3 regions of the Corynebacterium sp. UD i78 genome follow, and region 1 is predicted to be linked to each of the others. Evidence: predicted binding sites of a transcription regulator. Region 1 holds the regulator's gene; each other region holds the start of a gene.
The links. The regulator LexA, encoded in region 1, represses DNA repair genes until DNA is damaged. The targets are predictions, from matches to a motif close to CGAACANNTGTTCG.
Positions count from the first base shown of each region.

Region 2: ACZ9GM_RS06430 (HNH endonuclease signature motif containing protein) is a predicted target of LexA. The motif match lies at 8,083-8,096, and genes of this name have one in related genera.
Region 3: ACZ9GM_RS08755 (HNH endonuclease signature motif containing protein) is a predicted target of LexA. The motif match lies at 3,521-3,534, and genes of this name have one in related genera.

Region 1 is NZ_JBWCED010000001.1:1,174,366-1,184,175, forward strand. Features, by position in the region: gene ahpD (alkylhydroperoxidase, AhpD family) at 1-4, shown strand, start outside; gene hrpA (ATP-dependent RNA helicase HrpA) at 125-4,183, shown strand; gene nrdR (transcriptional regulator NrdR) at 4,176-4,658, opposite strand; gene ACZ9GM_RS05585 (hypothetical protein) at 4,717-5,136, opposite strand; gene lexA (transcriptional repressor LexA) at 5,406-6,167, shown strand; gene ptsP (phosphoenolpyruvate--protein phosphotransferase) at 6,278-8,008, opposite strand; gene ACZ9GM_RS05600 (DeoR/GlpR family DNA-binding transcription regulator) at 8,226-9,002, shown strand; gene ACZ9GM_RS05605 (HPr family phosphocarrier protein) at 9,120-9,392, shown strand; gene ACZ9GM_RS05610 (uracil-xanthine permease family protein) at 9,411-9,810, opposite strand, start outside.
Region 2 is NZ_JBWCED010000001.1:1,359,749-1,369,558, forward strand. Features, by position in the region: gene ACZ9GM_RS06400 (isochorismate synthase) at 1-85, shown strand, start outside; gene ACZ9GM_RS06405 (fumarylacetoacetate hydrolase family protein) at 451-1,257, opposite strand; gene ACZ9GM_RS06410 (exonuclease domain-containing protein) at 1,365-2,009, opposite strand; gene ACZ9GM_RS06415 (putative nucleotidyltransferase substrate binding domain-containing protein) at 2,009-3,928, opposite strand; gene ACZ9GM_RS06420 (PadR family transcriptional regulator) at 4,026-4,595, shown strand; gene ACZ9GM_RS06425 (NADPH-dependent 2,4-dienoyl-CoA reductase) at 4,592-6,679, shown strand; gene ACZ9GM_RS06430 (HNH endonuclease signature motif containing protein) at 6,760-7,998, opposite strand; gene ACZ9GM_RS06435 (GNAT family N-acetyltransferase) at 8,207-8,800, opposite strand; gene ACZ9GM_RS06440 (3-isopropylmalate dehydrogenase) at 8,810-9,810, opposite strand, start outside.
Region 3 is NZ_JBWCED010000001.1:1,849,855-1,859,664, reverse strand. Features, by position in the region: gene ACZ9GM_RS08765 (circularly permuted type 2 ATP-grasp protein) at 1-131, shown strand, start outside; gene ACZ9GM_RS08760 (alpha/beta hydrolase family protein) at 141-1,970, shown strand; gene ACZ9GM_RS08755 (HNH endonuclease signature motif containing protein) at 2,132-3,466, opposite strand; gene ACZ9GM_RS08750 (M18 family aminopeptidase) at 3,588-4,886, shown strand; partial or broken gene ACZ9GM_RS08745 (tRNA (cytidine(34)-2'-O)-methyltransferase) at 4,913-5,396, shown strand; gene ACZ9GM_RS08740 (bifunctional methylenetetrahydrofolate dehydrogenase/methenyltetrahydrofolate cyclohydrolase) at 5,417-6,274, shown strand; gene ACZ9GM_RS08735 (DUF3017 domain-containing protein) at 6,281-6,652, shown strand; gene ACZ9GM_RS08730 (TIGR03571 family LLM class oxidoreductase) at 6,679-7,626, shown strand; gene ACZ9GM_RS08725 (extracellular solute-binding protein) at 7,769-8,926, shown strand; gene cysT (sulfate ABC transporter permease subunit CysT) at 8,923-9,708, shown strand; gene ACZ9GM_RS08715 (sulfate ABC transporter permease) at 9,705-9,810, shown strand, end outside.

The DNA.
Region 1 (9,810 bases):
CTAGACCCACCGGTTACACCGGTCCCCCGCACCTCGTGCGGGAGCAACGCCGGGCACCGTTCCCCCGATCCGGGGGAACGGTGCCCGGCGTTCCGCATATGGGGCCCGGTGGTAGAATCGCCGGGTGGATTCCGAGGACAGAAAGCCGACACAGCAGGCACGACAGGGCTCCGCGAGACGCCGGAAGCGGCGTCCTGCCGGGCAGGGGCGTTCACGGACGAAGGGGCCGCTGCGTCAGAACCTCGACCGGAACCTCCACTTCCCCGAGGGACTGCCCGTCTCCGCCCGCCGTGACGAGATCATGGAGGCGATCCGCGACAACCAGGTCGTCATCGTCGCCGGCGAGACCGGCTCCGGCAAGACGACCCAGCTTCCCAAGATGTGCCTGGCCCTGGGCCGGGGCACCCGGGGTCGCATCGGACATACCCAGCCCCGTCGCATCGCCGCCCGTTCCGTCGCCGACCGCATCGCCGACGAACTCGGCGAGAAGGTCGGCGAGCCGGCGGGACGCGTCGGCTACAAGATCCGTTTCGATGACACGGTCTCCGACTCGACCGCCGTCAAACTGATGACTGACGGCATCCTGCTCGCCGAGATCCAGCATGACCGACTGCTGCGCGCCTACGACACGATCATCATCGACGAGGCCCACGAGCGCAGTCTCAACATCGACTTCCTGCTCGGCTACCTCCGCGAGATCATGCCGAAGCGTCCCGATCTCAAGATCATCGTGACCTCGGCGACGATCGACCCGGAATCGTTCGCGAAACACTTCGCCGATGCCGACGGCAACCCTGCACCCGTCATCGAGGTCTCCGGCCGCACCTACCCCGTCGAGATCCGCTACCGCCCGCTGGTGCAGGTCGTCGGTGCCGACGACAACGGCGACGGCGGGAAAGAGGTCGAGACCGATCCGCTCGACGGCCTGGTGGACGCGGTCCGGGAATTGTCGGCCCAGGGGCCCGGCGACATCCTCTGCTTCTTCTCCGGTGAGCGTGAGATCCGGGACGCCGCAGACGCCCTCTCCGACGCGAAGCTACGCGGCGGTGTCGACATCCTCCCTCTGTTCGGACGCCTGTCCTCGGCCGAGCAGCACCGGGTATTCTCCACCGGCCCGAGGCGACGCATCATCCTGGCGACCAATATCGCCGAGACCTCCCTGACCGTGCCGGGCATCAAGTACGTCGTGGACACCGGCTACGCGCGCATCTCCCGCTACTCCCACCGGACCAAGGTCCAACGGCTGCCTGTCGAGGAGATCAGCCAGGCCTCCGCCCGCCAGCGGTCGGGACGGTGCGGCCGCACCTCCGACGGCATCGCCGTCCGCCTGTACTCCGAGCAGAACTTCGAGGCCCGCCCCGAGTTCACCGACCCGGAGATCCTGCGTACCCACCTGTCGAGCGTCATCCTCTCCATGGCCTCACTGGGCCTCGGAGACATCTCCGAGTTCCCCTTCCTCCAGCCACCGGACAAGAAGTCCGTCCGTGACGGTATCCAGTTGCTCCAGGAACTGGGCGCCTTCGCCCCGGGCAATGACGGGACCTCTGCCACCTCGACCGCCCGACCGCTGACGGACACCGGACGGGACATGGCCCGGATCCCCACCGATCCGCGACTGGCACGTATGCTCGTCGCCGCCCATGAACGTAGCGTCCTCGAACAGATCGCGGTGATCGTCGCCGCACTGAGCATCCAGGACGTCCGCGAGCGTCCCATGGAGAAGCAGGCGCAGGCCGATCAGGCGCACGCCCGCTACAAGGCGGACTCCGACTTCATGTCCCTGCTCAAGCTGTGGAACCACCTGCAGGAGAACCGTCAGGCGCTGTCGGGCAACCAGTTCCGGCGGCTGTGCAAGCGCGAGTTCATCCACTACGTGCGCGTCCGTGAATGGATCGACCTGGTGCGCCAGTTGCTCACCGTGATCCAGGACCTGCACTGGAAGGTCCCGAACATCCGGCACGTCCGCAACCTCACCTTCGAGCTCGACAAGGGTGGTGCCACGGCGCTGGCCGAAGACGACGTGCACAAGGCGCTGCTGTCCGGACTGCTGACCAACACAGGACTGCGCGAGGGGAATTCCCGCCAGTTCCTCGGTACCCGCGGCACCCACTTCGTCATCCACCCCTCCTCGCACCTGTCGAAGAAGCCGCCGCAGTGGGTGATGGCTGCCGAACTGGTGGAGACCTCGCAGGTCTTCGCCCGGGCGGTCGCCCCGCTGACCCCGGAGTGGGTCGAGGAGGTCGCCCCGCACATGGTGAAGTACACCTACGCGGAGCCGCACTGGTCGTCGAAGCGTGGTGCGGCGATGATCCACGAGAAGGCGCTGATGCTGGGACTGCCGATTGTCGCGGACCGTACGGTACCACTGTCGAAGGTCGATCCGACGGCGGCGCGGGAGACCTTCATCCGCTCCGCACTCGTCGAGGGTGACTGGCACACCCGCCACAAGTTCTTCTCCCACAACCGCGAGCTGCTGGAGAACGCCACCCAGCTCGAGGAGAAGGCCCGCCGCCGTGACATCGTCGTCGACGACGACACCCTCTACGACTTCTACGACGCCAGGATCCCCTCCCAGGTCGTCTCCGCCCGCCACTTCGACTCGTGGTGGAAGAAGGCCCGTCACGGCTCCCCGGACCTGCTGGACTTCACCGAGGATGCTCTCATCAGCTCGGACAGCCAGGCCGCCCAGGCGCGGGAATTCCCTGACATCTGGCGTCAGGGGTCGGTCGAGTACGAGTTGGAGTACGTTTTCCGCCCCGGAGATCCGGCCGACGGCATCACCATGCGGGTGCCGCTGCCGCTGCTCGCCGGACTGGACGACACCGACACGCGCTGGCTCGTCGCCGGTATGCGCGAGGAACTGTGCGTCGCCCTGATCCGGACTCTCCCGAAGCACCTGCGCACCAGTGTGGTTCCCGCCGGCGAATTCGCCCGGGCTGCACTGGCCAGGATGACCCCCTACGACGGAGCGCTCGATGACGCCCTGGCGGACGCCCTGCGCAGTCTCGGGGGCACCGGGATCAGCGGAACCGACTTCGACTGGTCGAGAATCCCCGATCACCTGCGGATGGCTTTCGCCGCCGTGGACCGACGGGGCAAGGTCGTCGCCCGGTCGCGTGATCTTGCGGCGCTTCGGCAGGAACTCGCCGGCGAGATCACCCGGTCCATCGCCACCGTCGCCGCGCGGCAGTCCTCCGGCAAGGACGGCTCCCCCGCCCCGTCGGATGCCGCGAACCACCGCGGGAAGCGTCGTCGACAGGGACAGAAGGGAGAGGCGGGCCGACAGGCGGAGGGCAACGGCCCCTCCGGCGGTGACGTCGGCATCCTCGCCCGTGACACCGAGTGGAGCGTCGAAGGGATCGGTGTGATCCCGGAGACCGTGGAATCCGTGGTCGACGGACAGCCGGTGACCGCCTACCCTGCTCTGGTGATCGATGATTCCGGTGTAGCACTCCGCGCCTACCCGTCCCAGGCGGCGGCCGCCGGGGCCCAGTTCACCGCGGTCCTGCATCTCATGCTCGACGCCTGCCGGGTACAGCCCAGGCAGATGATCAAAGGTCTGCCGCTGCGGCAGCGGGTGGCCGTGGAGAACTACCCCTACGGTGGACCGGATGCTCTCGTCAAGGACTGCCGGGTGCTGGCCTGCAGGGAACTGCTGGGCGAGTTCGGTCCGGTCATCCGGGATCCCGACCGGTGCGCCGAAGCTGTCGCCGCGGCCCGGGACCGCGGGCCGGGAATGGTCCGCCAGACCGTCGTGGCTGTGGCGCCTGCCGCCCTTGCGGTGGCCGACATGTCCGCCGAACTGGAGAACTGGGACGGCGAGTCAATCACCGAGATGCGTGATCAGCTGAAGTTCTACCTGGGTCCCCACCGGATCACCCGGAACGGTGCGGCACACCTGCGCCATGTACCCCGCTATGTCGCGGCGATGCAGGCACGACTGACGATGATGGAGCAGGATCCGGACCGCGAGGCAGATCTCGCCGACCAGATCCGGGAATGCCTCGATGCAGTGCAGGCGACCCGCGACAGATTGCCGAAGAGCCGCGCCGCCTCCCCGCAGGTCAAGGACGTGGAGTGGCTCATCGAGGAGCTGCGCGTCGCACTGTTCGCCCAGAACCTGGGCACCACCCGGACGGCCAGTGTGCAACGGGTACACAAGGCCCTCCGGAAGATCAGCTGACGACATCCTCCGTGGTCTGCTGACCGGCCTGCCCCGCTTCGCGGAGCAGCCGGATCTCGTTCTCGAAGTCCTCGGCGCTGCGGAATGACTTGTAGACCGAGGCGAACCGGAGATAGGCGACCTCGTGGAGATTGCGCAGAGGTTCGAGGATCGCGAGGCCGATGTCGTTGGCGTCCACCTGTGATCCGTGGGTTGCGCGGATCGACTGCTCAACCTCGTGTGCGAGGACCTTGAGCGCGTCATCCGGGACCTCGAGTCCCTGACAAGCCCGGCTGACACCGCGGATGACCTTGTCGCGACTGAACTCCTCGGTCACACCATTGCGCTTGGTGACCAGGAGAATGGACCGCTCCAGTGTGGTGAAGCGGGTACCGCAGTTGCTGCATTCCCTGCGACGGCGGATCGCCGAACCGGATTCCACGGTGCGTGAGTCAAGGACCCTGGACTGTTCGGACCGACACGAAGGGCAGAGCATGATGGATTCTCCTGGGGCATACCGGGATTCGGATGCCGCCCATCGTAGTCCCGCAGTACTACTGCCCCGACTTCGCGGTACCTGGAACCGACTCCGTCAGATCCCCCGCGGTCGCCGGTCCGACCAGTGCGGGGACCGACTCCTGCTCCACCTGACCGGGATCGGTGAGCAGTGGGCTCAGCCCGATCATCAGCAGGCAGCTCAGACCGCCCAACAACACGACGCCCGGAGACTGGAGCACCATGATCGTGCGCCGGCGGGTCCGCCACCACCAGCCGCGTCCCTCGAACGCCCGTTCCGGACCGCGGGCGGTCCTTTCCCGGGACTCCACGGTCCGTGCGGAGGGACGGAGGACTGCTCCGGCGCCGGCAGTGTTCGAACTACCAGCGGCGGCAACGGTGGACCAGTCAGGTCGGCGGACCGGCTCCCGGAAAGCGCGGTCCCGGTCGGGGCAGGTGGTGATCACTGGTGTGGACATGGTGTGTGCTCCTCTCGACGTTGAGGCCCGGGAATCCTGTCTCCCGGACACGGACGACAGTTCAGCATCCGAGCCGGACAGCGGATCCCGGTTCCTTATCGAACATCGTCCGTACGTTCGAAATCTCTCGTTCAATCGCGAAGATAGCACGGATGTTCGACACAGTCCAGGAACCCGCCGAAGTTTTCGAACATGTTGGTAGGGAAACCGCCGACTTTCATGTATGGTCGAGAGAGAACAAGCCGGACAAGGCAGGGAGCGGAAGAACGATGGCACAGACCACACAGCCGGACGACGCCACAGGCGGAGAGGTCCGTCGCGGCCGTCCCAAGGGATCGGTGACCGCCAAGGGCACGGACGCGGCCGACGGCAAGGGGCGGGAGAAGCTCTCCGAACGACAGCGTCGGATCCTCGACGTCATCAAGGACGGCATCCAGTTCCGCGGGTACCCGCCGAGCATCCGCGAGATCTGCGATGCAGTCGGCCTGAACTCCACCTCGTCGGTCTCGTACCACCTCAAGGAGCTTGAGCGGAAAGGCTATCTGCGCCGCGAAGGCAACAAGCCCCGCGCCGTGGACATCCGTGGCCTCGACCCGACGGACTCGAGCTCGAAGCCCGGTCCGAAGCCGGCGTCCGTGCTGCCCAAGGGGATGCCGGAGCCGTCCTTCGTCCCGGTTGTCGGTCAGATCGCAGCCGGCAGCCCGATCCTCGCCGAGCAGCACGTCGAAAGCCATTTCCCGCTGCCCCAGGAGCTCGTCGGCGGCGGCGAGCTCTTCCTTCTCCAGGTTGTCGGCGAGTCCATGCAGGATGCCGGCATCCTCAACGGAGACTGGGTGGTCGTACGCTCCCAGCAGACCGCCGAGCTCGGTGAGTTCGTCGCCGCGATGATCGACGGCGAGGCCACCGTCAAGGAGTTCCACCCCAGCGACGGCACAGTGTGGCTTCTCCCCCACAACCCCCTGTTCGAGCCGATCCGGGGTGACGAAGCCCAGATCCTCGGTCGGGTCGTCGCCGTCCTGCGCAAGATCTGACGTCACCGCGTCGAGTTCCCGTCCAGATCCGGCAAGGCCCCGGAGTCGTCTCCGCCGGGGAGTCGTCACCGGGGCCTTCGCCCGACCGGGGCAGGCAGGGTCAACCGGGGTCAGCGGCCGATGACCGCCGCAGCTGCAGCCCGCGCCTCCTCCGCACCTTCGGCGTTGAGGGCGGCAGCCGCCATCTCCCGGCAGGTGACGAAATCGACGTCACCGAGCTGGGCGCCCACGGCAGCCAGTGCCGGGGTCGCCGCCGACAGGGAGTTCACCCCGAGGCCGGTGAGCACACAGGCCAGCAGCGGGTCAGCCGCCGCCTCACCGCACACTCCGACCGCGGTCCGGGTCACCGATCCCGCACGGCAGGTCGTATGCACCAGGTGCAGCACCGCCGGCTGCCACGGGTCGGTGAGGTACGCCAGTGACGACGACAGCCGGTCCGCCGCCATGGTGTACTGGGTCAGATCATTGGTACCGATCGAGACGAAGTCCAGGTAGGACATCATTTTCTCCGCCATCAGCGCGGCAGCGGGCACCTCGATCATCGCGCCGGCGGTCAGGCCCCGTTCGTGGCACATCTCCGCGAACCACCTGGCTTCGAAGACCGTCGCCACCATCGGCGCCATCACCCAGGTGTGTGCCGAAGGCTCCGTCCGGCCCGCGAGCTTCTGCGCCGCGGCGATACCGTCGAGCTGACGCACCAGTAGCTCCGTGTTTCCCCGGGCGATACGGAGTCCGCGCACACCCAGTGCCGGATTCTCCTCCTCCTCGGCGTTGACGAAGGGCACCGGCTTGTCGGACCCGGCGTCCAGCGTCCGCACCACGACCTTGCCCTCCGGGAACGCCCGGAAAACCTCCGCGTACTTCTCCGCCTGCTGCTCCACCGACGGCTCCTCGGTCTCGCTGAGGAAGCACAGCTCGGTACGGAACAGGCCGATACCTTCCGCGACCGATGCCGCGGCCTGTTCGGCGGTGGCACCATCCTGCACGTTCGCCAGCAGCTGCACACGCTGTCCGTCCCGGGTCTGTGCCGGACCACTCCAGCTGCGGACCTTCTCCGCGTACTCCGCGGCCTCGGCCACCCGGCGCTGAGCATCCTGCGGGTCCACACCGGACTCCACGGTGCCCTCGCCACCGTCGACGAGCAGCTGCTCGTCGTCGGACAGGGTCCGCAGCGAGCGACCGGTCGCCACCACACAGGGGATGTCGAGCTGTCGGGCGATGATGGCGGTATGGCTGGTGGCCCCACCCTTCTCGGTCACCACGGCGACGATCAGCGACGGGTCCAGAGTCGCGGTGTCCGCCGGTGCCAGATCATCGGCGAGCAGCACGTGAGGCGAGGTGACCTGGGGGATGCCCGGTTCAGGCTCACCACGGAGCTCGGCGATGACACGGTCCCGCACATCGGCGAGGTCCGTGACCCGCTCTGCCATCACTCCTCCCGCCTTGAGGAACATGTCGATGAAGTAGTCGGTGGCCTGGCGCACGGCATAGAGGTTCGTCTGCCCCGCGGCGACGGACTTCTTCACCTTCTTCGCCCAGGCGCGGTCACGGGCGATGACCACAGTGGCCTCCAGAACCTGACGGGCGTGCCCGTCGACCTGCTCCGCACGCTCGGTCAGACGGCCGGCGACAGTCTCCACCGCCTCAGTGAAGGCCTCGTACTCTGCATCCCGCTGATCCTCGGCCACTGTCGCGGTCGGTTCGGGGAGTTCCGGGCGGGCGGTGACCCAGGTTGCCGGTGCGAAAACCACACCCGGTACCACCGGCTTTCCCTTCACCACCCCCGCATCCTCCACGGGACTGGATTCACCGACGGCGGACGTGCTGTCTGACTTGCTCACGGAAGGCTCCCACTGGTGTTTCGGCGACTCGTTGTCAGCACCACGATACGCGCGAGCGATGCCTCCGGTCCGCCCGCGGGTCACCCCCGTCCAGTGTCTTCCGGCTACACCCGTCACCTCCATCCGCCGCCCCCTTCCGTGTACCCCGTGTGTCCACCCACCTATGATCGGGGCGTACCCCCTTGTCCACCCCTCCCTGGCCTGTGAAACGAGCACCGTGAATTCCGAAGAACGTCGCCGACAGATCGCGTCCCTCACCGCCGTCCACGGCCGGGTGACCGTGGTCGAGCTCGCCGACCGCTTCGACGTCACCCCCGAGACCATCCGCCGCGACCTCACGGTCCTCGACGACGAGGGCGCGCTGCACCGCGTCCACGGCGGTGCGGTGCCGACCAACACCTTCCAGACGAGGGAGACCGCGATCGAGGAACGCCGCGGTGCCGCCCCGGAAGCCAAGGTGCGTATCGGCCGAGCGGCATCCACACTGCTGCCGGAGACCGGGACCGTCTTCCTTGACGCCGGAACCACCACCGCGATGCTCGCCCACTCCATCGCCGAGGACCCCACCAAGGGACGCAACCTGACCTTCATCACGAACTGTCTGCCCATCGCCGTCCGACTGGGCGCGGCAGGGATAGGTGACGTCCAGCTGCTCGGCGGTCACATCCGGGCGATCACCCAGGCTGTCGTCGGCGACATCACGTTGCGGGCCATCGGTATCAACCACGCCGACATCGCCTTCATCGGCACCAATGCGCTCTCCCTGGACCACGGACTGTCCACCGCGGACGCCCGGGAGGCAGCCGTGAAGCGGGCGATGATCGCCAACGCCGACCGTGTGGTCACGATGTGTGACTCGACGAAGTTCGGCCGTGACTACCTCGTCAGCTTCGCCCCGGTCTCCGAGGTGGACACCGTGGTCACAGACACCGGTATCCCCGCCCAGTACCTCGAGGCACTGGAGCGCGAGGAGATCGACGTTCTCCGGGCGTGACCTGCTTCCTCAGACGGTCCCCACCCCCGTCGGCCGGAACGCTATACGCTGGGGCACGGACACGACCGTCCACCCGCCTATCACTCCGGAACCACAGTTAGGACCGTGAACATCATCATGGCTTCGACCACCGTCACCGTCGGCTCGACCGTCGGTCTGCACGCCCGCCCGGCCACCGTCATCGCAGAGGCTGCCGCCAACTACGACGACGAGATCCTCATCGCCCTCGTTGACGCCGACGAGGATGACGAGCCGGCGGACGCGACGTCCTCACTGATGATCATGGCGCTCGGTGCCGAGCACGGCGACCAGGTCACCGTGTCCTCGGACAACGCCGATGCCGTCACCGAGATCGCCGGCCTCGTCGAGAAGAACCTCGACGAGGAGTAACTCCCCCACCCCCGGGCGTCACCCCTCCAGGGTGTAGCCCCGGACCCGGGTGTCCCGTCCCTCACCGACGTTCTCGAAGAACCAACGCAGCAGCGGGTAGCCGACGATCATGCCGACCGAACCCCAGGCGATACCCTCGAGGGTCAGATCGCCGAAGGTGAGCGTCAGGTTGCCGATGCCGGCGATCATCGCCACCGACGCGGTGGTGAGATTCAGCGGATGGGCCAGATTGACCTTGTTCTCCTGCCAGATCCGGACGCCGAGCAGGCCGATCATGCCGTAGAGCACCATCGCCGCACCACCGAGCACACCGGTCGGGATGGTCTGGATGACCGCACCGAACTTGGGGACGAACGCGAGAGCCGCGGCGGTGAACGCTGCAACCCAGTAGGCCGCCGTCGAGTACACCCGGGTCGCC
Region 2 (9,810 bases), 190 kb from region 1:
GTCCGCCGAAGCCGCGGAGACCACCGCGAAGCTCCAGACCGCTCTGCGGGCCCTCAATGTGCCGGCAGCACTGCGCGCGGTGTAGAAGTCCCCCGGAAACCTCTGTATCCAGCCTTGTGACTTGACCAGCAGTTGCGTAATCGACGTTCCGGAACAGCGGCCAGAAACATGGTCGGAAGGCGTCACAGACGCCGGACCGGTCGACGATCGGTCGACCACCAGACACCTGCTGACAAGGACACATCCATGAAGCTCCGTTAGAGCATCCTCTCCCTCGGATCCTCCGCGTGAACCGACAACCCGTTCGACACCATCGCGAGCATCTCCACCGTCATCGGCCTGGGCAACGCGCTCAACATCCAGCTGCCGAAGCTCCCCTGATCCGGCAGTGACGACGGACGCCCCGACCTCCCGGTGGAGGTCGGGGCGTCCTTCTGTGCGCCGGTAGCTCTAGTAGCGCTCGATGGGGTTGACCAGGTGGCCGAGACCGGGGATCTCGACATCGATCGAGTCACCGGGGACCATCTCGGCGGTACCGGCCGGGGAACCGGTGCAGATGACATCGCCGGGCAGCAGGGTGAACGCGGAGGACACCCACTCGACAATCTCCGGGATGGACTTGATCATCTGGTCGGAGTTCGAGTTCTGCTTGGTCTCGGTGGCACCGTCGTGGGTGAGATGCGCCTTGATCGGCAGGTTGTCGAGCTCGGCGAAGTCCAGGTCGGTCTCGATCCACGGGCCCAGCGGACAGAAGGAGTCCAGGCCCTTGGCACGAGCCCACTGGCCGTCAGCGAACTGCAGGTCGCGGGAGGACACGTCATTGACGATGGTGAAGCCGAGGACGACGGACTTCCAGTCGTCGCGCTTGACGTCCTTGCAGGGCTTGCCGATGACGATGGCGAGCTCGCCCTCGAACTCGACGCGGGTGGCCCACTCCGGGATACGGATCGGGGCCTGCGGACCGACGACGGCTGTCGGGGGCTTGATGAAGATCGTCGGGGGAAGGTGCTCCGCGGACTTCTTGAAGACCTCCTTGACGTGGTCGGCGTAGTTACGGCCGACGGCGACAACCTTGGAGGGGAGGATGGGGGCGAGCAGCCGGACATCCTCGAACGGCCAGCTGCGGCCGGTGAACTCGGGCTCGCCGAAGGGATGACCCGCGATCTCGCGGCAGGTCGCACCTGTGCCGTCCGGCTGGCCCCCTTCCACGACTGCGAAGGCCATGCCTTCGGGGTGTGCAATTCGGGAGATACGCATGTCTTGACACCCTACAGAGAGTGTCCTGGGTGTCACCCACCCACCGCCCCTGATCCGGCATTAATGGACGAAAATGCCCATATCGTGGGAAGTTCGGGTGAGGAATGTCACACCTGAGTGGAACGTAGCGTGGTGAACTTCCGAGCCCCCTCCCCGCCCGCCGTCAGCGCGAGGTAGAGCTCAGCGCACGCCAGCGCGTCGGTGACCGCCCGGTGGTTGCCGTAGTACGGTAGTCCGTAGCGCGACCGTACCCGGGGCAGCCGCAGGTCCTCACCGCGCGGGTAGGTGCCCATCCGCTCCATGTGGCGTCGCTCCAGGTCCAGGGTGTCCACCACCGGCACCTCGAACCGCAGCCCGAGTTCCTGCCGGCACACCGCGTCGAGGAACCCGGTCTCCATCACCGCGAAATGGGCCAGCAGCGCCCGCCCCTCGACCGCCTCGAGAAGTTGCCCGAGCGCCTCACCGGCCGGGATGCCGGCCGCCACCGCATCATCGGTGAGGCCGTGCAGGGTCACGGACGTGCCCACACCTGTGTCATCGTCGACCGTGTCGCGCAGGATCACCTCCCGTGCACCGGACAGGTCGATCACCCTGCCATCGAGCGGCACCCACCCGATGGACAGCAGCCGGTCCTTCTTCGGGTCCAGCCCGGTGGTCTCCACATCGACCGCGAGCAACGGCAGCGTCCCCAACGGGGTGTCCGGGGCCGGTGGGGACAGGTCGACGCGGCGCCGGCGCCGCAGAAACCCCATCACGTGCTCCGGACCGGGTAGGCGGTGGTCAGGGCGGACTGGATGGACTTGATGATGCCGAAGGCGTCGCGCAGGTTCTCCCGTTCCAGCCGCCCCAGCGCATCCGGGACGACGGCGTAGTCGGTGGTCTCCCCGGCGCGCAGCTGCCGCGCCTGATGACGCAGCGCCAGGCCGGTCAGCACCCCGAAGGCGTCGGTGAGGTCGCGGGCCCCCTTCGCGGAGACGACGCCTGCCTGTGCGGCTGCGGCGAGGCGCTGGCCGGTCCCCACCACCGGTGCCCCGGCGACGAGGGCGTACAGCCGCGCAATCTGGACGATGGCGGCGATCCCGCCCTTCTTCACGTCGAGGGTGTTGGCGTAGTCGCCACCCCGGCGAACCACCAGGCCACGGAAGACCCCAAGTGGCGGTTCCCGGCGCACCGCCAGCGCCGCGAGCTGGGCATGCAGGCGTCCGGAGCTTTTGGCCGAGGCGACCGCGGCACGGTGGACCTGCTCGACGAGCTCACGGGAACCGTGGACGACACGCATGTCGAAGAAGGTCTGGGCATAGAGCAGCGCGTCCGGGTCCGGCGCCGTCACCCAGGTGTGGAAGATGTCCGCCCACTGCCCCACCGTCATCCGCCATGCCGGATTGGAGGCCATCATGTCCCCGGGGCAGTACACCTGACCGGCCGCGGCCAGCCCGTCGCACACCATGGCCGACAGGGCGGCGAAGTACCCACTGTGGGCGTCCTCGTCGTAGTCATCGGAGAGCACCAGGCAGTTGTCCTGGTCGGAGGCGAAACCGGCGGCACGACGGCCCTGTGACCCCACCACGGCGAAACCGTAGGGCACCGGCGGCGGGCCGAGCTCCTCCTCGGCGAGCGTGAGCAGCCGGCGGGCCAGGGAGTCCAGGCCGACGGTGAGCAGCTCACTGACCTCCTCCGGCGACGCGCCGCGCTCGATGAACCCGGCGGCCATCGTCGCGGCGTCGTCGACGATGCGTTTCATCTGCTCGTCGGTGCTGGCCTTGGCCAGGTCAGCCGTGAGGTAGATCGGGTCATTGCGCATGGTGCGCATGACGTCGGACGCAGCGAGAATGCCGACCAGCACACCGCCCTGCGAGGCATCGGTGACCGGCAGGTGATGAATGTGCAGGTCGCTCATCCGCAGCATCGCCTCGAAGACGGTGCCCTCCGGTTCGACGGACACCGGGTCAGGCGTCATGATCTGACGGACCGGGACGCCGGCGTCCACCCCGGCGGCGAGAACACGGTTACGCAGGTCCCGGTCGGTGATGATGCCCACGAGGCGGCGTCCTTCCGCTGCACTGTCCACCACCGGCAGGCAGGAGACCCGCTGCTCCCCCATCAGCGCGGCGGCTTCCGCGACAGCCACCGACGCGTCGACGGTGACCAGGTCCCGACAGTGGTGCTCCATGTCGGCGACGGTACGACGCAGGACGTCGGTGCCGGCGCGCTGGCGGAGGCGGTCGGCATCCGCACGGATACGCACCGAGAGCCCCGCGTAGTAGCGGGCGACATCGGGATTGCGGCCGACGAGTTCGAGCAGGTCCGCGCCGGGCAGGGTCAGCAGGAGACTGTCCTCGACGGCGACCATCGTGTAGTACGACGGGCCGTGCGTATCAGGGGCGGCGAGGTAGTCCCCTCTCACCCCGGGCAGCATCGCCGAATAGCCGAAGGAATCACCGGTGCCTCGTCGATCGAGCAGGACCCCGGAGTCATCGGTGACGTCCACCGCGCCGGAGCGGACGATGAACAGATGGTCGTTGTCGTTGCCTGAGGTGATGACCGTGTCGCCGCGCCGGACATAGGTCATCGTCATCTTCGCCGGCAGCGCGTCGAGGTCAGCCTCCGGCAGGTGGGCGAAGGGCTCCTGTTCTGCGAGGAAGCGGCGGATTTCATCGAGTTCCACACTCATGGGCTCACAGTACGTTGCAGACTGAACGTGCACCCCCGCACCGGGGTATAGGCAACGAGTTGCACATAATCATGTGATGGCGGTTACACTGCCTGCCATGGCGTTGGACCACGCGATCATGATCTCCCTGGCGGAACGACCCGGCACCGGCTACGAGCTGAGCCGGCAGTTCTCCACGTCCCTCGGCCACTTCTGGCCGGCGACCCGCCAGCAGATCTACCGCACCCTGTCCCGCCTGCATGACCGTGGCCTGGTGACCTGTGAAGACGTCCCCCAGCAGGGCCGTCCGGACAAGAGGGTCTACACCCTCTCCCCCGCCGGGGAGGACGCCCTGGCGTCCTGGATCGCCGAGCCCTCCCCCGTCCCCACCCTGCGGGACAGCCTGGGTGTGAAACTGCGCGGCGCCGAACACGGCGACCTGGCTGACGTCCTGACCGACGTCCGGCACCACCGCGCCGTCCACGCCGAACGACTGGCCCTGTACCGCGGCTACGCGGTCACCCAGTTCCCCGAGGCCGCGTCCGGACCCACGGCCCTGACCGGCCGACGACTGCACCAGTACCTCGTCCTGCGCGGCGGCATCCGCATGGAGGAAGGATTCGTCGCCTGGTGCGACGAGGTACTCGAGACCCTGACTCCCTCTGACTACCGAGAAGAGCTGACATGACTGACACCACTGCCCCCTTCCCGAACCTGTTCCGTCCCCTGGACATCGGCGGTATCACCCTGCCCAACCGCTCGGTCATGGGCTCGATGCACACCGGCATGGAGGAGCGCATCTGGCACGCCGACGAGCTCGGCGAGTTCTACGCGGAACGCGCCCGTGGTGGCGTGGGCCTCATCATCACCGGTGGCATCACCCCGACCCGCTCCGGCGACCTCATGCCGCTGGGCGGACGCATGGCGACCCCGCTGTCGGTCCTCCACCACCGCCGGATCACCTCCAAGGTCCACGAGGCCGGCGGACTGATCGCCATGCAGATCCTCCACGCCGGACGCTACGGCGTGACCCCGTTCAAGGCCGCGCCTGGTTCCGAGCCCTCGCCGATCCACCCCTTCAAGCACATCCGGATGACCGACCGCATGATCCGGTACACCATCCGCTCCTACGGTCGGGCGGCACGACTGGCGCGCAAGGCCGGGTACGACGCCGTGGAAATCATGGGCGGCGAGGGCTACCTGATCAACCAGTTCCTGTGCCCGCACACCAACGACCGCACCGACCGGTGGGGTGGGTCGACCGTCAACCGGCAGCGGTTCCTCGTCGAGGTCATCGATGAGATCCGACGCCAGGTCCCGCGCGATTTCCCGGTCATTCTGCGCCAGTCCGTCGCCGACTTCGTCAAGGACGGCCAGACCTTCGACGAGATCGCCCTGCTCGCCAAGCGTGCCGAGCGCCACGGGGTGGACGCCATCAACACCGACATCGGCTGGCACGAGGCGAAGGTACCGACCATCGTCACCTCGGTGCCGCGTGGTGCCTTCGTGAAGTTCACCGAGCGACTGGCCGACGTGGTGAAGATCCCGCTCATCGCCTCGAACCGGATCAACACCCCGGAGGTCGCCGAGGACATTCTCACCGACCGCCGGGTGGACGCCGTCTCGATGGCCCGACCTTTCCTCGCCGATCCGGCGTTCATGAACAAGGCTTCGCAGGGCAGGTCCGAGGAGATCAACACCTGCATCGGCTGCAACCAGGCCTGCCTCGACCACGCCTTCGTCGGCAAGAAGGTCACCTGCCTGGTGAACCCCCGGGCCGGTCGGGAGACGAAGCTGGTGCTCTCCCCCACCCGGTCGGCGAAGAAGGTCGCGGTCATCGGTGCGGGCCCGGCGGGCCTGTCGGCGGCGGTCTCTGCAGCGGAGAAGGGCCACAAGGTGACCCTGTTCGAGTCCCGTGACCATGTCGGCGGTCAGTTCGCCATAGCTGCCCGGATCCCCGGCAAGGAGGAGTTCCATGACTCCATCCGCTACTTCCGGACGCAGCTGGCGGTCCGTGGTGTGGATGTCCGGCTGAACACCCGGGCATCGGCGGAGGATCTGGTGGCCGGCGGTTTCGACGATGTCATCCTGGCCACCGGTGTGACGCCGCGCATCCCACAGATCGACGGGATCGACCACCCCTCGGTGATGACCTACGCCCAGGCCGTACTCGGCGAGCGCGAGATCGGCCACCGGGTCGCCGTGCTAGGGGCCGGCGGTATCGGCTTCGATGTCTCCGAGTTCCTCACCACCCCGACCGGCGAGGATTCCCCGACGCTCAACCTCAAGGAGTGGGAGCAGGAGTGGGGTGTGACCGAAGATCTTGAGACCCCCGGTTTCCTCACGAAGCCGCGTCCGGAAGCTCCACTGCGCAAGGTGTACATGATCCAGCGCAAGGCGTCCCGCCAGGGTAAGTCGCTGGGCAAGACCTCCGGCTGGGTACACAAGGCCTCGGTGAGGGGGAAGAAGGTCGAGCAGATCAGCGGTGCGACGTACGAGAAGATCGACGACGCCGGCCTGCACCTAGCCTTCTACGAGGAGACGAAGGACAGGAAGGGCAGGGTCATCTCGAAGGAGCTCAAGGAGCGCCGCGTCATCGAGGTCGACAATATCGTGCTGTGCACCGGCCAGGAGTCGGTGAAGGAGCTCGCGGAGCCGCTGAAGGCTGCCGGCATCGACGTCACCATCGTGGGTGGCGCTGACCTGGCTGCCGAACTGGACGCCAAGCGTGCGATCCGCCAGGGCACGGAGGCTGCGGCGAAGATCGCGTAATCGCGCAGCCGTAGCCCGGTCGTCCCCGTCTGTCATGGCGGCAGGGACGCCGGGTCTTTCCGTATGTGGAAGGGCACAGGTCAGGGTTCGGGGCCTGCTCTGGCCGGGGACAGGGGACCGTCAGCCTCGGTCACCGCGATGACACCTGCCGGGCCGGTCCAGATCACCGTCACCCCACCATCGGTGGTCTCCGCCGCCCACAGTCCCGCAGTTTTCAGGGCATGATGCAGCCGGCACAGGCACATCCCGTTGATCACGGCCGTCGGACCGTCCGAGTCCGGACTGGTGTGCCACGAGTTGACGATATGGTCGTGCTCGCACCGGTCGGCGGGAATGTCACAGCCCGGGAACCGGCAGTGCCCGTCCCGGCCCTCCATCGCCGCACGCTGCATGGTGGGGAACCGGTAGGACTCACTCTCCTCGGCGAGGATCTCGGCCTGGTTCGGCAGGTTGCGGACATAGTCAGCCACCGACTCCAGCATCTCGGCGGTCACCTCGGAGATGTAACCGACCTTCGGGACAAACGCGCCACCGACACCGGTGACGCCGTCGACGGTGGTGCGGTACAGGTTGACCACCGTGCGCATCGCCTCCGGGGTGTCCCCGAGCTGATCGAGCAGCACACGTGCCCGGCACTGCGCCATCGAGGGCACGGCGGCACTGAAGTCGCTGAGGTCGCTGAGGTCGCTTTCGGTACCGTCCTGATCCTCAGCCGCCTTGCGTGCCGCCCGCAGCAGTTCCAGGGCCTTGTCACCGACAGCACCCCACACGGCGGTGGCGGTGGTCTCCGACCCGCAGTCCAGCACCAGTTTCGTGCCTCGCTTGGTCAGCCGCTGGGTGTCCTGCTCGGCCAGTTCGGTGGCTGCGACCAGGCCGGCGGCCACAGTGGCGAGGGTTTCCTGGACGACCAGGGCGAAGGCCTCCAGTCCGACGGGGCAGTTCGCTTCCATCCAGTCGGTCAGTGCTGCGGCGACCGCGGTGTCGATGACCGGGCCCAGCCGGCGCGCTTCTGTCCGGGTCAGTGTGGTGAGATGACGGTTGATCTGGGACCAGACGGTGTCGAGGTGGTCGACGGTGATCCGCCCGTCGGCGCCGAGCAGGTCGAACAACTCCGGCATCCGTGCGGCGAGTTCGGCAGCGTGTGCGTATCGGTAGGCTTCTGCCCGCGTCCTGCCGCGTAGCGCGAGGACGGTGGACAGGCGCAGGTCTTCGTCGATGGTCAACAGCCAGGTCACGAGATCGAACTCGGCGTGGTTGACCGCCTGGACGAGGTCGCGGGCAGGGTGTTCGGCATCCAGTGGCAGCAGTGCGGTGGTCATGTTCCCTCCCTCGCAGCGTCCGGATCATCATCGACCGACAGTTTGATCACTACCCGAAAGTATATCCGAGCCATCGGACAGTGTCAACCACACGTTCGAATCTGTGGAATATCGGCGGCATAGTGTGCACGACGCGGGATCTGCTCCCACCACTCCTGTCAGCGAGCCCAGCTACGGAAAAGCCCGGGTGAGCTCGCCAGAACCGCCATTAGACCCCGTACCCCAGCCGGAACCTCAGGGATGCCCGGACCTGCGGCCACTCGGCGGGGACGATCGAGTAGACGCAGGTGTCCCGCAGCGACCCGTCGGGGGTGCGGGCGTGTTGACGGAGAACCCCGTCAAGTTTTGCGCCGAGCTTCTCGATGGCTGCCCGGGACTGCCGGTTCATCCACGAGGTGCGGAACTCCACCGCCGCACAGTCCCACACCTCGAAGGCATGGGTGAGCAGCAGCAACTTGGACTCGGCATTGGTGCCGGAGCCCTGCGCACTCTTCGCGTTCCAGGTGGACCCGATCTCCACCCGAGGCAGGGACCCGTCGATGTTCATGTACGTCGTCATGCCGATGACCCGGCCGCTGCGCAGGTCGCGGGTGGCGAAAGGGATCATCGAGCCGGCGTCCTGCAGGGCGAGACGACGGTCGATCTCCGCCGTCATGCCGTCCGGGCCGGGAACGGGCGTGTACCAGAGCTTCCAGAGCTCGCCGTCCTTCGTCGCCTCGACCAGGTCGGCGGTGTGGTCGTGACTGAGCGGCTCGAGACGGACGATCTCACCGGTGAGGGTGACGGGCGACAGCGTGGTCATCGGAAAGGCCTACGCAGTCACAGCCGCAGCGACCCGGTCGCCGACCTCGGCGGTACGGATCTGCGAGGCGTCGCGCGAACCTGCCTCGGCCAGCACCGCGGCCTCGATCTTCTCGGCCTGGGCGATACGGAGGTCGGCGTCCTGCCCCTCGTCGCCGGCGAGGTGACGCAGCAGCAGTGCGGCCGACAGAATCGCCGCGCACGGGTCGGCGATACCCTGACCCGCGATATCCGGCGCGGAACCGTGGACCGGCTCGAACATGGACGGACTCTTCCGGGACGGGTCGATGTTGCCGGACGCCGCCAGGCCGATACCACCGGTGACCGCACCGGCGAGGTCGGTGAGGATGTCGCCGAAGAGGTTGTCGGTGACGATGACATCGAATCGGCCCGGGTCGGTCACCATGTAGATGGTCGCGGCGTCGATGTGGCAGTAGTCCACCGTGACCTGCGGGTACCCGGCACCGATGGTGTCAATCGCGCGAGACCACAGCCCACCGGCACTGACCAGCACATTGGTTTTGTGGACCAGGGTCAGCTTCCCGCTGCGGGAGGACGCCCGCTCGAAGGCGTCACGCACGACGCGCTCCACGCCGTACCAGGTGTTCTGACTGACCTCGCTGGCGACCTCGTGGTCGGTACCCTCACGGAGCGTGCCGCCGTTACCGCAGTACAGACCCTCGGTACCCTCGCGCACGACGACGAAGTCGATCTCGCCGGGGTTCGCCAGCGGCGAGGAGGAACCCGGGTAGAGCTTGGCGGGACGCAGGTTCACCGCGTGGTCCAGCTTGAAGCGCAGCGGCAGCAGCAGGCCGCGCTCGAGGATACCGGCAGGCACGGAGCGGGGATCTCCGATGGCGCCGAGCAGGATCGCGTCATGCTCCCTGAGGGACGCCAGGTCAGCGTCGGTGAGCAGCTCGCCGTTGCGGAGGTAGCGGCGGGCACCGAGGTCGTAGTCGGTGGTGTCGATGGCCTCGTCGCCGGTCACGGCATCGAGGACCTTGAGCGCCT
Region 3 (9,810 bases), 680 kb from region 1:
ACTCCGGGGGCGCCACGACGGTGCGGGTGGGGCTGACCCGCGTGGCACCTGCCGGGTCGACGGTCGTCAACTCCTCGCGGGGCGGCGGTGGGCGGGACACGTGGATTCTCACCGCTGATCCTCTCCGGTAGCCTGCAGGCGTGAGACACACCACCGCCCCGGACATCGCCCCCGACGGATCCGCGCTCGCCTTCATCCTGCGTGACGACGCCGATCCTGAGGGGCTGCCCGTGGCGATGCAGGCCCCGCTCGTCAACGGGGTCCTGGGGGACGCCCGGCGGATCCGCATCCCGGCGTCCGGCCCTGCGGTGGCGGTGCGCTATTCCCCGCACGCCCACTGGCTGGCCGTGGAGATCGCCCCCGAGGGCACCGAGCGCACCGAGATCTGGCTGGTCTCCACCGATCCCGGGGATGATTCGGCGGTGCTGCTGCGGGACGACACCGACGCGAAGACCTCGTTGGTCGAGTGGGACGCCGGCAACCTCGCCGTGGACGCCGTGCGTGAGGACGGACTGGCGGAGGGACGCCTCGTCAGCCCGGTCGACGGGTCGGTGCAGGTCATCGACCGCCGCGTGGACGGTAAACTCGTCGCCGCGCACGCCGGCCACGCCCTGATGCGGGTCGGGCCGCGGGCGAACCGGGAACTGCTGCTCATCGGGCCGGACGGGTCGTGGCGTCCTCTCCTGCCGCCACAACCCGGGGCGACCACCGACGCCGGGTGCATTCTGCCGCCGCGCGAGGACGGCGAACCGGTGATGCTCGTGTGCTCGGATCATCACAGCGACCGGCGTCGGGTGCTGCGCATCCACGCCAAGCACGGGGTGATGCGCAGCCGCGAGCTCATCCACTACCGCGAGGCCGATGTTGACGAGTTCTGCATCAGCGGCTCCGAGGAGGCCGGTGCGGTGTTGTGGAACCTCTCGGGGCGCTCCGCGTTGGAGGTGCTGCGGCTCGACCCCGACCAGCGGGTGACCGCGCGGCGGGAGGTGACCCTGCCGGGGATGGTGGCGCACGGGCTGCGGATCACGGATGACGGGGCGTCGCTGGTGTGCACGGTGGAGAGTCCGGACGCCCCGCCGACGGTCTACCTGGTGGACACCCGCACCAGCAGGATGACACCGGTGACCGGGGTACCTGTCGACGGCGATGTCCGGCTGCTGGGGGAGCCGGAACTGCTGCGCTACAGCGCACATGACGGGGTGGAACTGTCCGGTTGGCTGTACCGGGCCGTCGGGTCCGACGGTGCGCCGGTGACGGGGCCTGCCCCGATGCTGCTGCACTTCCACGGCGGGCCGGAGGGGCAGTCGCGTCCCGGGCACCATGACGTGCTGCGTGCGGTGATCGACGCCGGCGTCTCGGTGTTCACGCCGAATGTCCGCGGCTCCTCCGGGGACGGCCGTGCCTTCCAGCACGCCGACAACCGCTACGGGAGGTTCGCCGGGATCAGGGACCTCGAGGACTCGGCGTCCTTCCTGGTGGACGCCGGACTGGCCGACCGGTCACGCCTGGCGGTCTCCGGTCGGTCCTACGGCGGCTACCTGGTGAATGTGGCGGTGACGTGGTTCCCGGACCTGTTCCGGGCGGCGGTGTGCGCGTGCGGGATGAGCGACCTGGAGACCTTCTACCGGGACACGGAGCCGTGGATCGCCTCTGCGGCGTTCCCGAAGTACGGTTACCCGATCCAGGACGGGGAGCTGCTGAAGGCGGTGTCTCCGCTGGTCAGGTTGTCGGGTATGCCTGTCTCGGGGGCCGGGGCGGCGACGACGCCGGTGCTGTTCATCCACGGGCTGCACGACACGAATGTGCCGCCGAGCGAGTACCTGCAGATGAGTGCGGCACTGGCGCAGCGCGGTGTGCCGACCGCTGCACTGGAGCTGGAGGACGAGGGGCACGTCTTCGTCCGGCCGGTGAACCGGCAGCGTATCGCCGCTGCGATGGTCGACTGGCTGACGGCTCACGGGGTGTGCTGACCTGTCCTGACGCGGACGCGCAGACCATCGCCACCCATGACTGGGACCGCGGTAAATGGTACCTGACCATTACCGGAGCCCGGGTCGACATGAGCGTCGAGAACGGTCGGGTCTGCGTGGCGGGAGTGGAGGCAGCGTAGTTGTTTTCCCTCCGGAACCCGCTAGAACGGCACCTCCTCTGAGTCTTGGGCCGTGGCGTCCTGAACAGAAGTCACGGCGTCGCGTACCCGGTGCTGCTCGGCCAGTCGCCGTTCATTGTGCTCGCGCAGGGTGCGGTACCGCCGGGTGGCCCGGGAGGAGAAGGTGGACCGGGCGTAGGCGGCCAGTGGGCCGGTCGGTTCGGTGAGGTAGACGTGACCGTCCCCGATGCTTGTCCACATCTCCGTCCCGTCGGGCGCCATGGTGATGTCCTGCCATCCCATCGTCTTCATGAGGTGGTGGCGCTGGCACAGGCAGTGGAGGTTCCGGGTGGCGGTGGGGCCACCGCCCTGGTGACGCATGATGTGGTCGATCTGGCACCGGTCGGCGGGCACGTCGCAGCCGGGGTGACGGCAGGTGCCGTCCCTGCCCCTGACGAAGGCGACGATCGCCTCGGTGGGGGTGTAGGTCCCGGTGGACTCGTGCGCGAGAATGCGCAGGTGGGACACCCGCTCCATGAACGTGTCGGTGGCTGCGGCATCCAGCCATGTCCCGGCCTGGGTGGCTGCGACCGGCGACTCCGGGTCACGGTAGAGATTGAGGGTGACCTGCACGTCCGCGGTGCCGCGGGCCAGGTGCATCAGCGCGTCGGCCCGGGAACAGCCGAGCTTCCGACCGACCGCGTCGAGGATGAGAGTGAACTCCTCCGCTTCCTCCGTGGGCAGGGTCGCCGTGATGACGATGGTGCCGGGATCGTATCCCCCGGCGACGTCCACCCGGCGCTGCCTGGTGCCGGTTGCCGGTGTCGTCCTTTCTCCGGGCTCCGGTGGACGGGCCAACGCGTCCCGCTCGGTGATGATCCGACGGACCCGGTTGCGCAGCGCCGCGACGCCGGGCAGGGACAGTCCGTCGCGCCGGGGAGCCAGCAGGATGAGGAGATCACCTTCGACGTCGCGGTCATCCTCGGGGGAGACACCGGTGACGGACCGGGCGAGCATCGTGAGATGGTCGGGGCCGAGGAATCCGCCGGCGATGCGACGGGCGAGAACCGGGAAGCGCCGAAGGAACAGTCCGATGTCGGTGAGCATCTCGGCGCGGTGCCGGGGCAGGGAGAGACGGGCGCTCAGCTCACTGAGATGCGCCTCGACATCCGCGTCCGGCTCCGGGGTGCACTCGGCAGCCATGACGAGCAGGGCGCGGTTGTGCGCGCGGGTGGCTTCGGACAACAGGTCCGTGGCCGTTTCCAGGGACCACTGCGGAAACGGTGCCGGGACAGGGGCGAAGTAGATGTCATGGAAGGCGAGGTCGACGATGTCGATGCCGTCCTGGGGAGGTGGTGGTGCCGGTGGTGCGGTCATGACATGGACTCTATGAGGGGGTCGGACGTGGAATTCCGGAACAGGTCGCTGAATAGAACACATGATCGATACCAGGGAGGTGGTCGGGTTCCACGGCGGCCCCGGTGGTTAACTGGTCCCCATGACCGACTCTGCCCCAGCAGCCACCCTCGCCCGCCGGTTCGCCGACTTCATTGCCGCGTCCCCCTCCAGCTACCATGCCGCCGCCGAGGTCGCCCGACGCCTGGAGGACGCCGGCTACGTCCGCGAGGACGAGCGGACGCCGTGGGGAGTGGATGCCGTGAGGCCCGGCGGGCACTACATCGTCCGCGGCGGGGCACTCATCGCCTGGGATGTTCCGCAGGGTGCTGACCCCGCCACCAGTGGTTTCCGCATCATCGGCTCCCACACCGACTCGCCCGGCCTCAAGCTCAAGCCGATCGGTGATCTCCCGGGCACCGCCGGCTGGAGGCAGGCCGCCGTCGAGATCTACGGCGGGGCGATCCTGGCGTCCTGGCTGGACCGGGAACTGCGGCTGGCCGGACGCGTCGTGCTCGCCGACGGCACCGAGAAACTCGTCGCCACCGGGCCCGTGCTGCGCGTCCCGCACCTGGCGATCCACCTCGACCGCAACGTCAACGCCGACCTGAAGCTGGACCGTCAGCTGCACATGCAGCCGGTCTTCGCCGTCGGGGAGGACACCCCGACGATTCTCGATGTGGTGGCGCAGGCTGCGGGAGTCGAGGCCGACGACATCGTCGCCCACGACCTCATCACCGTCGATGCCCAGCACGGCGGGATCTTCGGTGCCCGGGAGGACTTCCTCGCCGCCGGGCGGATGGACAACCTCTCCAGTGTCTTCACCTCGCTCGAGGCGTTGCTGGCGGCGTCCCCGGCCTCCGGCCAGGGGAAGGACATCCGGGTCCTCGCTGCTTTCGATCACGAGGAGATCGGCTCGGCCACCACCTCCGGCGCCGCGGGTCCGGTGCTGGAGGATGTGCTGGTGCGCGTGGCGTCCTCGCTCGGGGCGGACGCCGCAGCGACCCGCGCGATGTACGCCCGGTCGGCCTGCGTGTCCGCGGACGCGGCGCACAGTGTCCACCCGAATTTCGCGGGCAAGCACGACGGCGTGAACCGCCCGGTGATGAACGCCGGTCCGGTGCTCAAGGTCAACGCCAACCAGCGCTACGCCACCGACGCCGTCACCGCTGCCGCCTGGCGCCGCGCCTGTGCTACCGCAGGTGTCCCTGACCAGGTTTTCGCCGGGAACAACGACGTTCCCTGCGGTTCCACCATCGGCCCGATCACCGCGACCAGACTCGGCATCCCCACCGTGGATGTCGGCATCCCGTTGTTGTCGATGCACTCCGCCCGGGAGATGGCCGGGGTGAAGGACCTCGCCTGGTTCGCTGAGGCGCTGAAGGCGTGGTGGGAACTGTGAGCGACGCCGTGAACTCCGCGATCCCCGTGAACCCCTTCTGCCACGTGCTCTTCGACCAGCCGGTCATCCCGGGGAACACCGGTAACACCATCCGACAGTGCGCCGGCACGGGTGCAGCGCTGCACCTCGCCGGGCCGCTCGGCTTCAACTTCGACGACAAGCACGTCAAGCGCGCCGGACTGGACTACCACGACCTGGCGTCCGTCACGCTCCACGAGAACCGGGACGCCGCACTGGCGGAACTCGCCGATGGGGGCGGCCACCGCGTCTTCGCCTTCACCGCGCCACGCGGACACCTGGTTCACCGACATCACCTACGAACCCGGCGACGTCCTCCTCTTCGGCACCGAGCCCACCGGACTGGAGCAGGAGGCGCTGGACGACCCGCGCGTCACGCAGCAGGTCCGTATCCCGATGCTGCCCGGCCGGCGCAGCATGAACCTCGCGAACGCCGCCGCCGTCGCCACCTATGAAGCCTGGCGCCAGGCGGGTTTCCCGGGTGCGGTGTAGGGCGCGATAAGGTAGACCGCGTGACTGCGATGAAGCTGGACGGAAAACTGTACCAAGGTGAGATCTTCGAGGACCTCGCGCAGCGGGTGGCCGCGCTCAAGGCGAAGGGGATCACCCCGGGCCTGGCGACGGTGCTTGTCGGCGACGACCCCGCCTCCCATTCCTACGTGAAGATGAAGCACAGGGACTGCGAGAAGATCGGCGTCACCAGTATCCGCAGGGATCTGCCGGCGACTGTCAGCCAGGACGAGCTCAACGCCGTCATCGACGAGCTCAACGCTGACCCGGCCTGCACCGGTTACATCGTCCAGCTCCCGCTGCCGGAGCACCTCAACGAGAACGAGGTCCTGGAGCGCATCGACCCCGCCAAGGACGCTGACGGCCTGCACCCGGTGAACCTCGGCAAGCTCGTGCTCAACGAGCCCGCCCCGCTGCCCTGCACCCCCAACGGTGCGATCAGCATGTTGCGCCGCTACGGCGTGGAGATCAACGGCGCCAAGGCCGTCGTCATCGGCCGTGGTGTCACCGTCGGCCGCCCGATCGGTCTGATGCTCACCCGCCGCTCCGAGAACGCCACCACCGTCCTGTGTCACACCGGTACGAAGGACCTGGCCAAGGAGACCCGCGACGCCGACATCATCATCGCCGCCGCCGGGAAGGCCCACATGCTCACCGCCGACATGGTCAAGCCGGGCGCCGCCGTGCTCGACGTGGGAGTCTCCCGCGTGGACGGCAAGTTGACCGGCGACGTCCATCCAGACGTCTGGGAGGTCGCCGGTGCCGTCGCCCCGAACCCGGGCGGTGTGGGCCCGCTGACCCGCGCCTTCCTGGTCGGCAACGTCGTCGAGCGCGCCGAGCGGCTCGCGGCGCAGGCCTGACCTGCCGTGGCCACTGAGGGAGACCGCGCGGACCTGGTGCCGCTGACCGACGAGGAGCGGCGTGCGCTGCTGGCGAACCCGCACGACGTGAACCAGCCCGCGTCCCGGGTCACCCGGAACCTGCAGATGCTCTCCGTCATCTTCTTCTTCGTGGCGATCATCGCCGGTGCGGTGCTGATCCTCACCGAGCACTGGCGCCGCGGCACACTCGCCGTCGGTGCCGGCATGATCTGGCTCGGCCTGATCCGCTGGTGGGTGGATTCGAAGATCCTCGGAGTCTTCGCCGTCCGCTCCCGCCGGTTCGACTCGGCTTTCTGTCTCATCGTCGGTGTCCTGCTGTTGGCCACCGCCTGGTCCGTCGACTCCCTGGGAAGCTGATCACGGTGCGTGAACTCCCCGAGATCATGCGCCTGTCGGAGGACCCGCCGACGACACTGCCCGGCTGGCGGCGCACTTTCGCGCCCGGCGAGCTGACTCTCGGTCTGTCCCCGGTGACACCTGACGGCGACCTGGCGCGGCAGGTCGCGCTCACACAGGCCGCGGAGGACGCCGGTTTCGCCGCGGTGTGGTGCCGCGACATCCCGCTGAATGTGGAGACCTTCGGCGACGTCGGTCAGATCCACGACCCCTTCATGTACCTGACCTGGCTGGCGTCGCAGACGTCGACCATCGCCCTGGGGACCGCGGCGCTGGTGCTTCCGCTGGCGCATCCGCTGCTGCTGGCGAAGCGTTCGGCCGGGCTGGACCGGCTCAGCGGCGGGCGCTTCCTCATGGGTGTGGCCTCCGGTGACCGACCGGAGGAGTTCGCCGCGTTCGGCATGGACAACGGCACCCGCGGTGAGGATTTCCGGGAGAACCTGTCGGTGCTACGCAAGGCATGGGAGACCCGGATGCGTCCGGTGACGTGGTCGAGGGGACGCATGGGCGGCGCAGAGGTCGTGCCGAAGCCCACCGCAGCCGGCGTCCCGGTGCTCGCGGTGGGGTCCTGCCTGCAGACCACCGAGTTCAACGCCGCGCACGCCGACGGCTGGCTGACGTACCACCGCAACCTGCATGACCAGAAGGTCATGGTCGACAGGTGGCGGGCGTCCTGTGAGGAGCAGGGGGTGGGGTTCCGGCCGGTGGGGGAGTCGTTGTGGATCGACCTGGCAGAGGACCCGTCCTATCCCGCGGAGGGACGCGACTTCGGGTTCCGGCTGGGCCGCAACGCGCTGCTGGAACTGTTGCATTCACAGCAGGAGCTGGGGCTGAACCACATCATGATCAGCCTGCGCCACGGCAACCGGCCGGTGGAGGACGCCCTGGCGGAGCTCGCCGAGCACGTCGTCCCGGAGTTCCGCGCGCTGGGGTAGGTCGTGGGTAACACGTACTGCCACGATCTGTCAATAGTTTCATTCATGCCCGTCCGATGACGCGGCGTGGCCACTGATGCCCGGATAACGTTCCCTCCTGTTGTAGACAGAGCAGTCTGTCTGAGTATCTACAGGAGGATGCATGAAGACAGGAGCAGTGCTCGCCGCGACCGGCGTGGTCGCCCTCGGCGTCATCTTCGCCCTGCCCGGTGGCACCACCGACGACCCCGACGGTACCGATGTCTCCTCCGGCGACCACCGGGTGAACCTCGTCGCCTACTCGGTGCCCAAGCCCGGCTTCGAGGCTGTCATCGCCGGCTACCGGCAGACCCCCGCGGGGGAGGACACGGGGTTCGCCGAGTCCTACGGTGCCTCCGGTGACCAGTCCCGCAAGGTCGCCCGGCACGTCCCGGCCGACCTGGTGAACTTCTCCCTCGAACCGGACATCACCCGGCTGGTGAAGGAAGGCCTCGTCGACGAGGACTGGAAGGAGAACGTCCCCGACGACGAATCGGAGCGCTCCGTGCCCTTCGGCTCCGTCGTCTCCTTCGTCACCCGGGCCGCCAACCCGGAGAACCTGGAGAACTGGGACGACCTGCTCGCCCCCGGTATCGAGATCATCACGCCCAACCCGGCGTCCTCCGGCTCGGCGAAGTGGAACCTCCTCGCGCCCTATGCAGGCTGGTACTTCCAGGCCCTGGACAGTGGGAAGGACGCCACGGACGCCTACGACGAAGCGCTCGCGAAGGTCAGCGAACTGGTCCACCAGCACATCCACGTCCGACCCAAATCCGGCCGTGAAGCCACCAGTGCCTTCGAGCAGGGCCAGGGTGATGTGCTGCTGTCCTACGAGAATGAGGCGATCCTGCTGGCCCGTGACGGCGACGACATCAGCTACCTCAACCCGACCGACACCTTCCGCATCGAGAACCCGGTCGCCGTCGTGACCGGGGATGAGGTCGGTGACGATGACGCGGCCACCGACTTCCGCGACTACCTCTTCAGCGAGGACGCCGGGACCCGCTGGGCATCCCAGGGCTTCCGGCCCGGCTCCGACCTGTTCAACGAGGACGGTGAGACACCCGTCATCGACGCCCTGCCCCCGGAGCAGCGCGACGCCTTCCGGCCCACGGAGAATGTGTGGACCATCGACGACCTCGCCGAACAGTTCACGGACCTGTTTCCGGAGCTGGCCGGTGGTGGGGACGGCACAGAGTCCAAGACCGGCTGGGCCCTGGTGGACGCCGTCCTCTTCGGTACCGACGGTGCCATCACGGAGATCTACGGAGGAGATGAATGAGAGCCTCGAAACTGAGCATGGGCACAGCCGTTCTCTGGCTGTCCGTCATCGTGCTGCTGCCGTTGGCGGCGCTGGCCACCCAGGCCTTCGAGGGCGGCGTCCCCGCCTTCTGGGATGCCGTGACCACCTCCGGGGCGCTCGACGCGTTGCGGGTGACGGTGCTCGTCTCCGCGGTGGTCGGCCTGATCAGCGCGGTCACCGGAACACTGGTCGCCTGGGTGCTGGTCCGCGACGACTTCCCCGGCAAGAGGATCGTGGACGCGCTGATCGACCTGCCGTTCGCCCTGCCGACCATCGTGGCGTCGCTGGTGCTGCTGAGCCTCTACGGGCCGGACAGTCCCTTCAACATCACTCTCAACGCCACCCGACCTGCGCTGGTCATCGCACTGGCCTTCGTCTGCCTGCCGTTCGTCGTCCGGGCGGTCCAGCCGGTGCTCATCGAGCTCGACGGTGACGTCGAGGAGGCCGCAGCGTCCCTCGGTGCGGGCAACGCCACGATCTTCCGGCGCATCATCCTGCCCGCCCTCATCCCCGCGATCCTCTCCGGTACCGGCCTGGCCTTCGCCCGCGCACTCGGCGAGTTCGGGTCCGTGGTGCTCATCGGCGGGAACATCCCCGGTGAGACGCAGGTCGCGTCCCAGTACATCCAGGAGCAGATCGAGTCCGATGTGCCGCAGGCCGCGGCGGCGGTCTCGGTGGCCCTCCTGGGCATCACCTTCCTCGTCCTGCTGGTCCTCCGCATCGTCGGTGAAGGCCGGTCCCGAAAGGAGCAGCGCGCATGACGCTCTCACGCAAGACAGCTCTCACGCTGCGCATCCTCGCTCTGGTGTGGATCGGCGTCCTCGTCGTGCTGCCGGTCGGCACCATCCTGTGGCGTGCCCTGT